Regions from separate parts of the Paenibacillus sp. sgz302191 genome, predicted to be linked through region 3. Evidence: riboswitches for the same ligand, from Rfam matches in the RefSeq annotation. Region 3 holds a riboswitch; each other region holds the start of a gene.
The links. Region 3 has a riboswitch for cobalamin ahead of AC3G2T_RS25830 (ABC transporter substrate-binding protein). Riboswitches for the same ligand answer to the same signal wherever they lie in the genome.
Positions count from the first base shown of each region.

Region 1: it holds a riboswitch for cobalamin, as region 3 does, so the genes downstream of both, AC3G2T_RS30690 (ABC transporter substrate-binding protein) here and AC3G2T_RS25830 (ABC transporter substrate-binding protein) in region 3, are expected to answer to the same signal.
Region 2: it holds a riboswitch for cobalamin, as region 3 does, so the genes downstream of both, nrdI (class Ib ribonucleoside-diphosphate reductase assembly flavoprotein NrdI) here and AC3G2T_RS25830 (ABC transporter substrate-binding protein) in region 3, are expected to answer to the same signal.

Region 1 is NZ_JBYLHY010000029.1:87,775-91,715, reverse strand. Features, by position in the region: gene AC3G2T_RS30700 (ABC transporter ATP-binding protein) at 1-54, opposite strand, end outside; gene AC3G2T_RS30695 (FecCD family ABC transporter permease) at 60-1,097, opposite strand; gene AC3G2T_RS30690 (ABC transporter substrate-binding protein) at 1,098-2,177, opposite strand; cobalamin riboswitch at 2,293-2,499, opposite strand; gene AC3G2T_RS30685 (hypothetical protein) at 2,562-3,089, opposite strand; gene AC3G2T_RS30680 (aspartyl-phosphate phosphatase Spo0E family protein) at 3,141-3,407, opposite strand; gene AC3G2T_RS30675 (aminotransferase class I/II-fold pyridoxal phosphate-dependent enzyme) at 3,474-3,941, opposite strand, start outside.
Region 2 is NZ_JBYLHY010000017.1:78,170-82,110, forward strand. Features, by position in the region: gene nrdE (class 1b ribonucleoside-diphosphate reductase subunit alpha) at 1-1,338, opposite strand, end outside; gene nrdI (class Ib ribonucleoside-diphosphate reductase assembly flavoprotein NrdI) at 1,325-1,684, opposite strand; cobalamin riboswitch at 1,822-2,028, opposite strand; gene serC (3-phosphoserine/phosphohydroxythreonine transaminase) at 2,511-3,599, opposite strand; gene thpR (RNA 2',3'-cyclic phosphodiesterase) at 3,740-3,941, shown strand, end outside.
Region 3 is NZ_JBYLHY010000021.1:146,223-150,163, reverse strand. Features, by position in the region: gene AC3G2T_RS25840 (DUF4261 domain-containing protein) at 102-1,043, shown strand; gene AC3G2T_RS25835 (DoxX family protein) at 1,166-1,561, shown strand; cobalamin riboswitch at 1,636-1,850, shown strand; gene AC3G2T_RS25830 (ABC transporter substrate-binding protein) at 2,038-3,594, shown strand; gene nikB (nickel ABC transporter permease) at 3,610-3,941, shown strand, end outside.

The DNA of each region.
Region 1 (3,941 bases), on a different contig from region 3:
TTGCAGCACCTGCTTCCCGTGGAAGCTTTTCGAAACGCTTTCGACTTGTATCATCAAGATCAACCTCTCTGCGCTTTCTTATCTTTGTTCAACAAGTAAGCGAAGAACGGCGCCCCCAAAAAGGCGGTAATGACGCCGAGCGGTATTTCCGTCGGGCTCAGCAGCGTGCGGGCCAACGTATCCGCCCATAGCACATAAATTCCGCCGCCGAGAACGGATAAGGGCATAATCAGGCGGTAATCGGGGCCGACCAACAGGCGCACCAGATGCGGGATAATAAGTCCTACAAAGCCGATAACTCCGGCCACGGATACGGCCGCCGCCGTAACGAATGTCGCAACGATCAGTGCGGTCAATTTCGTCCGTTCGACATTGACCCCGAGATGGGCGGCTTGGCGCTCGCCGAGCGCGAGCAGGTTCAGCGATCTGGCCAAGCCGATCAATACCGCAAAGCCGATAAGCAAATAAGGCGTTACCAACGCCGCGTAGGACCAGCCCCGCAATGCCAGGCTGCCCATCAGCCAAAATACGATTTCGTTAATGACTTGGTTGGATAAAGATACCATGAACGCAACGATCGAGCCCAGGAACGCCTGCATGACCACGCCTGAGAGAATGAGCGTCTCCAGCTTGAGCTTGCCGTCGATTTGCGCCAGCTTCAGCACGAGCAGCAGCGAAATAAGCCCGGTACCGAACGCCACGGCCGGAATCGACCATTGCCCAAGCCAAGAATACTGCAGCCCGAAATAAATCAGAAAAGCTGCGCCCACCGAAGCGCCCGAAGATACGCCCAGCGTGTAAGGATCGGCCAGCGGGTTGCGCAGCACTCCTTGAAAAGCCGCCCCCGCTACCGACAGCGAGGCGCCCACAAGGATGCCGAGCATGACGCGGGGAAGCCGGACTTTCATGATGATCTGCTCGGAAGATTGCGGCCAATCCGCTTCGATTCGCTCTCCCAGCCACGGAATGTGCTTGCCGATAATACCGGCTATTTGCAGCACATGGACATGGGCCGTGCCCAAAGACAAGCTGATCAGAATAGAAAGAAGAAGGAGTAAGACTCCTACTCCTCCCCACAGCATCAGTTTTCTTTTCATCTACTTCACCAGTTCGGGGTAAATCGCCTTGGCCATGGCAAGCAGGCCGTCCGTTATTCTTGGGCCCGGGCGGCTGAGCAGATTTTGATCGATGCCGACAACCCGGTTCGTTTTCACGGCTTCAATCTGATCCCATCCGCTGCGTTCGCGAATGATCGCGTCGAGCGTTTTTTTGCTCTTGTCATCGGTCACGCCAGCCGCGAAAAGAATGACGTCGGGGTTTTGCTGAATGATCTTCTCTTCGCTGATTTGGTACCAGCCCTTCTTGTCCCCTGCAACATTGACGCCTCCGGCCAGTTGAATCAGCTCGTCCATAAATTCGCCGCTGCCGACCGTCCAGCCTGCGCTGAATTCGACGTAGACCTTTTTCTTATTGGCCTGCTTCACGTCTTTCACGGCGCTGACCACTTTCTGGCGGTCCGCTTTCATTTTGTCCGCCACCTGCTCCGCCTGTTCCTGATGATCCGTAATGACCCCGAACGTAAGCACGTCGGCAATGGCGTCGTCGAGCGTCTTGGGCTCCACTTTAAACATATTGATATTCATCGCGCGAAGCTTTTCCACAGTGTCGGCCTTCATCGAAACGCCCGTGAAAACGATGTCCGCATTAGCAGCGATGACCGCCTCTTGATTCGGCTTCGTAATGCCGCCCATCTTCGGCTTCGATTTCGCCGCCTCCGGATAATCGTCCAGGTCCGATACGCCGACAATCTGATTGTCGAGCCCTATAGCAAAAAGCGCTTCCGTCTCGGCGGGCGATACGGATACGATCCGCTGCGGCGCCTTGTCAAACGTAAATTCTTTTCCCGTCGCATCCTTGATTTTGAGCGGGTACTGCGTCTTTTTGGACGCTTTGGCGGTTGACGCAGCCGTCGCCGTCGCGGACGGGGCTTTCGTTTCGCCCGCTCCCAGCTTGGCCGGGTCCGTCAGCTCCGGCTGCTTCTCCACTGTCTTGCCGCAGCCTGCAAGACTGATTGCCGCAGCTGCGGCAAGAGCCAGCAGCGCGGTCTTTTTCCACAAGCTCACTTTCATCTCGCTTTTCTCCTTTTCCTCGTCCGTCAGGACTTCCAGGACTTCCATCCTGCCAAAAAATCCCCTGCCGTTTCCCGAAGGAACAGCAGGGGACGATAAATCCAGGCAGCTGACAGCCGCCGGCTGCTCCCTGATTTAACGCCATCCTTTTCCTCGAAGGAAGTCGTGTACGGCACCATAGGCAGGTCTCCTGACTTTCGGGTATCGAGCTTCCCCGCCTTCCCATCCCCTAAATCGGAACAGTGGCATCATGAGGAACATTCCCGGTTACAGTGGCGGGACCGCGCCGGATTTGCACCGGCTTCCCTTTTAAGCGGCAGCGCCCGATCGATCGGGCACAGCTGCCGGCACCTGTGGCTGCATAGCTACAACATTCAGTATCTCTTTGTCGATTATAGATGAGTTTCCCGGCATGTACAAGCCGAAGGCGAATTACTTCGCGGCGATGACCTTCAGCACCTGCTTGGCCTCATCGATTTGTTTAAAGTTTTGTGGAATAAAGGCGGTTAGCCCTTTGCCCTCCAGCCCCTGCTCTTTCAGCCATTTGTTGCCTGCCATCGGAATGCCGTAAAGATGCTTTTCCGCCGGCTTTCCGTCCTCGGCTAGTTCCATAACCCCATCCGGATAATCCTCCGGCTTGATCACGTCGTCAAGAGCTACGAACCCGGCCTGCTTGGACAGCGCTTTAAACTGTTCGTCCGGCAAAATAAGAATGCCGTTGCCGCCGGCGGCAAGCTCGACAATCATTTTTTCCATCGAAAAAATCGGCGTTGAGACGAACTTTACGGTCGGCTTCTCGCCTACCTTGGCCGCAAGGGAAGCTTCCAGCTTGTCGCCGATTTCCGAAGGAAATCCGTTCGCTCCCATGGCGAAAATAGGCACATCAGGCTTCGGGCCTCCGCACCCGGCCAACAGCACCGCCAGCATGGCGATGCTCACTAAAAGCAGCTTGATTCTCATGCAGTTTCAATCCTTCCGAAGTTTTGTACGGTCATAAGAAAAGCCGGCTCATCACCGACTTTTTTTGCCTCTATTCATATATTCGTTTATTTTTTGATCGAGGACTGTGCTGAGCTCGACGACGGCTTCGGAAGTCATTTCCTTGCCTTCGACAACCATCTGTTCGAGCATCCGTCTCAAAGAATGAATCTCTTCTTCGAGCGGACTCAAGGAGGCGGATTTCTTAGCATGCTTGATCAACCAGCTACGATCGGAATCATCTTCCCGAATTTGGAAATGTTTGTTATATGAAGCAAGTTGATATTCCATAAAAGCCATGCTCTTCCCTCCTTACCTCAAGGATACCAGTTTTTGTCCCTATTGAAAATATCTTTTTAAAATGTTTTACATTTTTTTGATGAATTTTCCTATTCGTTCTAATGCTTCATTTAGCTGGGAAACGCTATACGCATAAGAACAGCGCAGGAAGCCTTCTCCGCCAAGCCCGAATACGTGTCCGGGAACTGCCGCCACCTTCGCTTCGAACAGCAATCTTTCGGCAAATTTCTCCGAAGTCATCCCCGTCGCCGCAATGCTCGGAAACGCGTAAAACGCGCCCTGCGGCTCGTGGCATTCGAGCCCGATCTCGCGAAATCCTTTGACGATCAGGCGCCGGCGCTGATTGTACGATTCCATCATGCGGTCTTTCTCTTCCAGCCCGTTCTTGAGAGCTTCGTGGGCGGCCACCTGCCCCATAATCGGCGCGCACATCACCGTGTATTGGTGAATTTTGGTCATCGCGGAAATCAGGTCGGAGTGCCCGCACGCATATCCCATGCGCCAGCCCGTCATGGCGAACGCTTTGGAAAAACC
Region 2 (3,941 bases), on a different contig from region 3:
CGCTACGCCCGGCGCGTTGGCGACCGTCGTCATATCGCTGACGGAGGTCAGCGCAATCATGCCCTCGTGCACCGATTCGCGCAGCTTTTTCAGATCCATGACATTCGCTATGTTCAAGGAAGCCAGATTGCAGCTAATATCTCTGCGAATCAGGTTCTCATCGCCGTAATCGCCGATCTCCGACGTCTCCTGCAGCTGAAAAATTTCCGTGCAAAGGTTGGACATCTTGATCGCGCCGATCTGCTTGAGCGGGTGCGCCAAATTTGCATTGCTGCGGTTCATCATGTAAGGATAGCCGGATTCCAGCTGCGTCGTGGCGATTTTTACGAGCATTTCGCGGGCGCTCATCACCGGTTTCTTTTTGACTCTAGGGTCCGCCAGCAGCGTGTCGTACATCTCGTCCATGTCCATATCGTCAAGGTGCTTGCCGTACGCTTTGTATACCGTATAAGGCGCGAACACATGCAGCGGCTGGTTCTCTTCGGCCAGTTTGTAGAATTTATTCGGCACGATCAAACCGATCGACAGCGTTTTGAGGCGCGACTTTTCGTCCGCATTGATTTTTTTGCTGTCCAAAAATTCCATGAGGTCCCATCCGAAGATGTTGTAATACGCCGCTCCGGAACCTTTGCGTTGGCCCATCTGATCCGCATAGGAAAAAGCGTCCTCCATAAGCTTGAGCACCGGCATAATGCCTTTGGCCGCACGCTCGACGCCTTTGATCGATTCTCCGCGGCCGCGCAGCTTGGACAGATTGACGGCCACGCCGCCGCCGATTTTGGACAGCTGCATGCACGTGCCCAGCACATAGTTAATCGAATTCAGCGAATCGTCCATCTCCAGCAGGAAGCAGGATACCATCTCGCCCCTGCGGCTTTTGCCGGCATTCAAAAACGTCGGCGTCGCAGGCTGCAGCCGCTGTTCCATCATCGATTTCGCCAACTGTTTCGCCGTTTCCGCATCGCCGCGACCCAAGTAAAGCGCCACAATCGCGACCCGGTCCGCATAATGCTCAAGATAAAGGGTTTTATCGTCACTGCGCAAAGCGTAATCCGTATAAAACTTCGAAGCCGCCATATACGAGGAGAATTCGAAGTTATATTCGTGAGTGATTTTGTATGTATCTTCAACTTCGGATGCGGAATATTTCTCGTAAACATCCTCGTAAAAGTTGTTATCTATCATGTAACGAACCTTCGAAGCCGTATCGGCAAAATGAAGGCTGTTGCGGTTCACTTCTTCCATAAATTCGTGCACGGCTTCCCGGTCTTTCTCCAATTGAAAAAAGCCGTCGACACCGCGCTGCATGATCTGGTTGTTTAACTCAATATGCCGCAATTGCGTGCACCTCCTGAACAAATCGCTGAACATCCTGCCGGGTTCCGGACAGTTCAAACTTGCCGAGCACAGGCACGCCGTAACGCTCGGCGATGCGGTCCGCGCTCTTTGCGAATCCATCTCCCCAATTCCGGTTCCCGCTGGCCGCTACGCCTTGGAGCCTAGGATGGTTCCGCTCCAAAAAGTGTGCGACTTTCTCCGGAATTTGACCAAAGCCTGTCGTATAGGTGACAAGCACGAAAGGTTCATCCATCTTCATCGCCTCTTCAATTTGAACCGCAGGCAAATTTAATTTTTTAATAAATCTGCGGACATTTCCCGTCTTGGAATCGTAAGCAATCAGCATGGGATTTCGTCTCCTTCTGTCAAAACCATTAAAATGGCGCATTCGGCAAAAAGAAGGACCGAATACGCCACAGGAACATGCGAACATAACGCCTGCCACTGGAGTGGGAGTCTGGACACCTTCCTATCTGCCGTAGGGGTGATTCTTACGAATAGGCAGGTCTCCTGGCTTGGGATCATCATTCCCATCCGCCTTCCCGGCTTTCCTATCGGAGCAAGCCAGTGGCAATCGGATGAAAACTCCTCCTGAACAGTGGCGGGACCGCGCCGGATTTGCACCGGACTTCCCTATTAAGCTTCGTGCGTGTCTCTAGAACGCGAAGCACCTATCCATCACGAGATATAGTTGATAGATTTCAATTTATATCAAGATATAGTGTTTGTCAATGAGCAAATCCGACTATCAAACCTCGAAAATCTCTCATTTCGGAAGCCTCGTTCAGCTATAAAAAACGGCAAAAAATATGTGGATAAAAGGCGTGAAATGGCAAAATAAGGAACGTCATTTTCGGCTGTTCCTTGTCCGGCGCGGGCTAAATCGGAGTCCTGATTTCATCATTCAGAGCAATGCGCTGGGGATATTCGCTTGCAAATCTGGGGATAAACTGGGGATAATCCGGTACGAAAGTGGTGCACCAAAAACAAAAAAATAGGTCCATGCCAGCATCCTCATAGGCCTTTAGGACCCCATGCAACAACAACGGGACGAAGCCCTCTCTCCCAAATAAATCCAATTTTATGCCAAAACACCAAACAAAGCTATCCAGGGACGGAACAACGCCCTGAATAGCTTTAAAAATTGAATGATACAAGTCCAGCCGGTCGATTTATCCGTTGCGCTTTTGGAAATCGGCCATAAAGTCAACCAGCGCTTTGCAGGAAGCATATGTCACCGCGTTGTAAGTCGAAGCTCTTAATCCGCCTACGCTGCGATGGCCTTTCAAACCGACAAAGCCGTTCTGCTCGGACTCTTTAATAAATTTCTTCTCAAGCTCCTCATCCTGCAGACGGAACGTCACGTTCATCATCGAACGGCTGCCCGCATCGACCGGACTGCGGTAGAAGCCTCCGCTTTGATCGATCGCGCTGTAGATCAGGCCTGTTTTTTCGAGGTTGTTTTTTTCGATGGCCGCAAGTCCGCCCTGCTCTTGAATCCATTTCAGCACAAGGTTTACCATGTAGATGGAGTACACCGGCGGCGTATTATACAACGAGTTGTTTTTGCCATGGATTTCATAGCGCAGCATCGTTGGAATGGTTTTTGGCAAATCCTGGAGCATGTCCTCTTTCAGGATAGCGACAGTAACGCCGGACGGACCGAGGTTTTTTTGCGCGCCCGCGTAGATCATGCTGAATTTCGACACATCGACAGGACGGCTCAAAATGTCGCTGGACATATCGGCGATCAGCGGCACGCTGCCTGTGTCCGGGAAGCTTTGGAACTGCGCCCCTTCGATCGTTTCATTGGAAGTGAGGTGCAAATAGGCTGCATCCGGATGAATGTTGATTTCGCTTAAATCCGGAATTTTCATAAACTTTTGCTCTTTCGAGCTGGCTGCGATGGACACTTCGCCGAACATTCCCGCTTCCTGAACCGCTTTCTCCGCCCAAGCGCCGGTCAGAACATAGCTGCCCACTTTGCCCTGTTTGAGGAAGTTCATCGGAATCATGGCAAACTGCGTGCTCGCACCGCCTTGCAGAAATTGCACCTGATACCCTTCCGGAATGCCGAAAATTTGTTTGAGCAGCTGCTGAGTTTCGTTGTGGACCTGCTCATATTCCGCGCTGCGGTGAGAGATTTCCATAATCGACATGCCGATTCCTTTAAATTCGACAAGCTCCTCCTGCGCCTTTTGCAGCACTTCGAGCGGAAGCGCCGCTGGCCCCGCATTAAAATTATACGCACGATTGCTCATGAATAACCCACCTTTGCTTAATATACTATGGTTATGATAGCAAGATTCGCCTCACGCATCAAGTAAAACCTCTGCTGGACATGCTAAGCTTTAAGTCCGCATGTCAAACGGCACCAATACAAAGCTCTAGGAGGAATAGTATGTCTCTTCAAAATTTTTCCGCCGACCCGTACCGGCTGTTCGTCGGCATCCGTCTCCCCGACGCGTCCAAAGCGGCGCTGGACGCGTGGAAAGGCAGCGCTCAGGAGAAGCTGCCTTTTCACAAGTGGACGCATCCGCAGGACGTCCACATTACGCTTTGCTTCCTCGGCGACGCATCCGCCGGGACTGCGGAAGCGCTGG
Region 3 (3,941 bases):
GGTGCATGTCAAGGCGGCAGAACGAGGCTTTAGACCTATCCAGAACGCAGTATAATTTGCCGATATATGGAAAGAAGAATGAGAGGATAGAGGTGCGATATATGCCTAAAGGATTTTTTTCACAGGGAGTTATGGTGCTCTTGTCGGAGGCCGTTTCGATCCGCAAAATAGAAGAGATGCTTAATCGGCGGTTCGAAATTGTAAGTATAAAGGAAACCTATGAAGAGTGGGTGTTCGGCGGCCCCAGCCTGCTTGTTCCATACCGTCCGGAAGTCAACGGGTATATTCAGGTTGACGTCGTCGACAGGCCCTGGCCGGACGACATGGGCGACCCGTCGGAGGAGGCCATGATATTCGGGGCCTGGTCAATGGGCTTTTTCGGGCCTTATACGTTCCCGAACAATTTGGAGCGCGCGGCGCAGCAGGCGTGGGGATATCCCGAAGGACGGCAGGCTTGCGCCGATCACGAGGCGTTCATCCGCATCCGTTCCACGTATACGTTTGGTCAAATGGACGATCAAGCGCCGCTTTTGCCTGAGGATTATGAATCGCTTCCTGAGCTTTTGGCCGTGACCGACATCGCTGGTGTTCTGCTTCAACTGCCCGAAGCGCTTTGCTATTTCAACCCGAGCGGGGAGTGCCTCGCTTCTACAGAGATGTTTCATGAACTGTATGAACGCTATGAACAGACGGCGCTGCCTCCGCTGGAACTGTGGTCCAATGTCAGGATGTTTAACATTCCCAGCGATGAAAACTGGCTATTGATGGATTCGGTCGGCATGCTTCAATTGGATGTGACCGATCATGAGGCGATTTTTCATCGTCATGTTTACGACCCTGCCGAAGTCGCCAACTTTCTAAGAAACATATCGAATTATGTATACGAGAGCGGCCCCGTTATTAAAAATGGCGATACGACAGACGGGCCGGGCGGGGTCCGTTGGCAGGGCGTTTTGGCGGAGGAAGGATTGGCTGGACCGCCGCGCGAAGTAATCCGATGGTATCCGATGGACGGCAGGGAACGCCCGGCAATGCCGGAATGACCGACCGTTTTCCTGCCAATGCGGGAGAGGAATTTTTTAGAATATAGCAATTAAGAAGAAATCTTGCCCCTGTGTTTATGATAATATGAGTGCATGACTTTGCTAAGAAGGGTGAGGAAATCATGAGAACCGAAATATCAAGGGGCAGGCTCTGGACGGCACGAATCATGAGCTGGCTGGTTATTTTGTTTATGCTGTTCGATAGCATTTTTAAGTTCATTCAACCCGTACCCGTTGTAGAAGGCACAGTTGCTCTCGGCTATGCCGAGCACCATATCGCCGTAATTGGCATACTCGGGCTGATTTCTACCATTCTGTACGCCGTTCCTCGTACATCTTTTCTGGGTGCGCTGCTGCTGACCGCTTATTTTGGCGGGGTGGTTGCCACGCATATTCGAATGGACGCGCCGCTTTTTACGCATATTTTATTTCCGGTATATTTTGCTGTCCTGGCTTGGGGTGGAGTTTGGCTGAGAGACGAGCGCGTGCGCAAACTCATTCCATTTCGCAGCAAATGATCGGTTAAGCGTGCGAACTTTCGTACATTGACATTTTCGGGTTTCATAACTAATATTAAGAGAGTTTCTCACAACTTCATATTTTGGAAATAGGTGTAGTTAAAGTTTGTATCTAAGCTTTAATCGCTTAAAAGGGAAGTCCGGTTACATTCCGGCACGGACCCGCCACTGTACATGAGGTTCAGCCATGCCGGCTGATTTCTTTCGGAAAAGCCACTGGGCCATAAACCCGGGAAGGTCCGGAAGTCATACTCTTAGTCAGGAGACCTGCCTGTTTCAACATCACTGTTAGATCTACGGGATATTAGGGAGGTGGTTGGATGTGCTCATTTGTAAAATGTCTAAGTCCATGAACCCCTTCATGCTGAAGCGGTTTTAGCCGTTGTCTAGCCATGTACGCGTATAAAAAGCATTTCCGACTGCTTGTCTTGGGTCGGGTGTGCTTTTTTTGTTTTTTACTAAAAGGGGGATGCAAGATGAGAACAATGGAAAACAGATTTTCGCTGATTAAATGGGGAGTGATTGCAGCGGTTGTGCTTTCGCTGGCGGGATGTTCTACGCAGGACAAAACGAGCGGAACGGACACCAAGCAATCGTCCGCAGCCAAAAAGCTGACCGTAGCTTACACGTGGAAGCCTTCCGGCGTAGACCCCCACGGAGCGGACAGTTGGGACGTTATGCGTTCCGGCGCCGGTGAAACACTGGTTCGTCTCAACGAAAAGTTGGAGCCCGCTCCTTGGCTGGCCAAAGAGTGGAAGCAGGAAGATCCGACGACATGGGTGTTTAAACTGCAGGAAAACGCCACTTTTCATAGCGGAAAGGCGATGGATGCGGAAAGTGTCAAAAGCTCGCTGCAGCGCTCGACTGAGAAGAGCCATTTAGCCAAAGATTTGCTGCAGCTGAAATCCGTGGAGGTCGTCGCGCCGCATGAATTGAAAATCGTAACGGACAAGCCGAATGCCGCATTGGTATCTAATTTGGCAGATCCGTCCACGATTATCTTGGATACGGCGTCGATGGATGCGAAAAGCGGTTACCCCGCCATGACAGGGGCGTTTAAAATCAAACAGTTTAACAAAGACGATTCGCTTGTCGTCGAGAGATATCCGAATTATTGGGGAGAACCGGCCTTACTGTCCGAAGTCACGATGAAATTCGTAACGGATGGCAATGCCCGTTTGATGGCGCTGCAGTCGGGTCAAGCGGATGTCGCGACCGATATTCCGATCGACAGTGCGGCCTTGTTGGAAAAGGACAACAAGACCAAGGTGCTGTCGGCCCCGTCGCTTCGGACACACATGATGCTTTTTAATATGAAATCCCCCTTGTTCCAGGATGCGGCTAACCGGAGGGCGGTAGATCAATCGATTCCGCGGGAGGCTATTGCAGGTACCGTTATGAAGGGTTACGGCACTGCAGCAAAAGGCCCATTTCCAAGCGTACTTCCGTTTGGTAAAGTAGAACGTGCGGCGCAAAACCTCACTGTCGGGCAATTGCTGACACAGGGCGGCTGGCAGAAAAATGCGCAAGGGATTTGGGAAAAACAGGGGATACCGTTCGAGGCGACACTGTTAACTTTCCCGCAGCGGCCGGAGCTGTCCGTCATGGCCGAGGTCATCCAAAGCCAGTTATTAAAAGAAGGCATTAAGATCAACATTCGCAAAGTGGAAAATATCGATGACGCTTTGCTGAAGGATGATTGGGATTTATCGATGTACAGCATGTTAACGGCGCATACAGGCGAACCGCAATATTTTTTGAACACGTTCTACCGGTCGAATAGCGAGTCCAACGTCAGCCGGTACGTGTCGCAGCCGTTGGAACAGATTCTGGATCAACTTCTTTTGGCGTCGGATCCGGCCCAAAGAAATCAATTGGCCGTACAAGCCCAGGAAATTGTGAACACCGATCTGCCGCAGTCGTTTATCGTTCATCCCAATAATGTATTTGGCGCTAAAAAAGACGTGCAAGGATTTACTCCTCATCCGATCGAGTACTATTACATTCATTCTAAAGTCGATATGACGGAATAACAGGTGAAGCATTCAATGATTCGCTTTTGGTTGGAACGTGTGGCCCAACTCGTCATCGTTATATTTATGGTTTCTACTTTGACTTTCATTTTGATGCGGGTATCTCCCGGAGACCCGGCTGCCATCCTGCTGAAGGCGCACGATGTGCCCGCTTCCCCGGAAGCGTTGGCGTCATTGCGCCGGCAGCTGGGGCTCACGGATTCGCTATGGATGCAGTACATCCATTGGCTGCGCGACGTTTTCACATGGCAGTGGGGTCAATCTTACGTTTCCAAAGAACCGGTACTGGACGAACTCGTCAAAAGGTTGCCCGCAACTTTAGAATTGGCTGCAGCCGGATTTGCCAT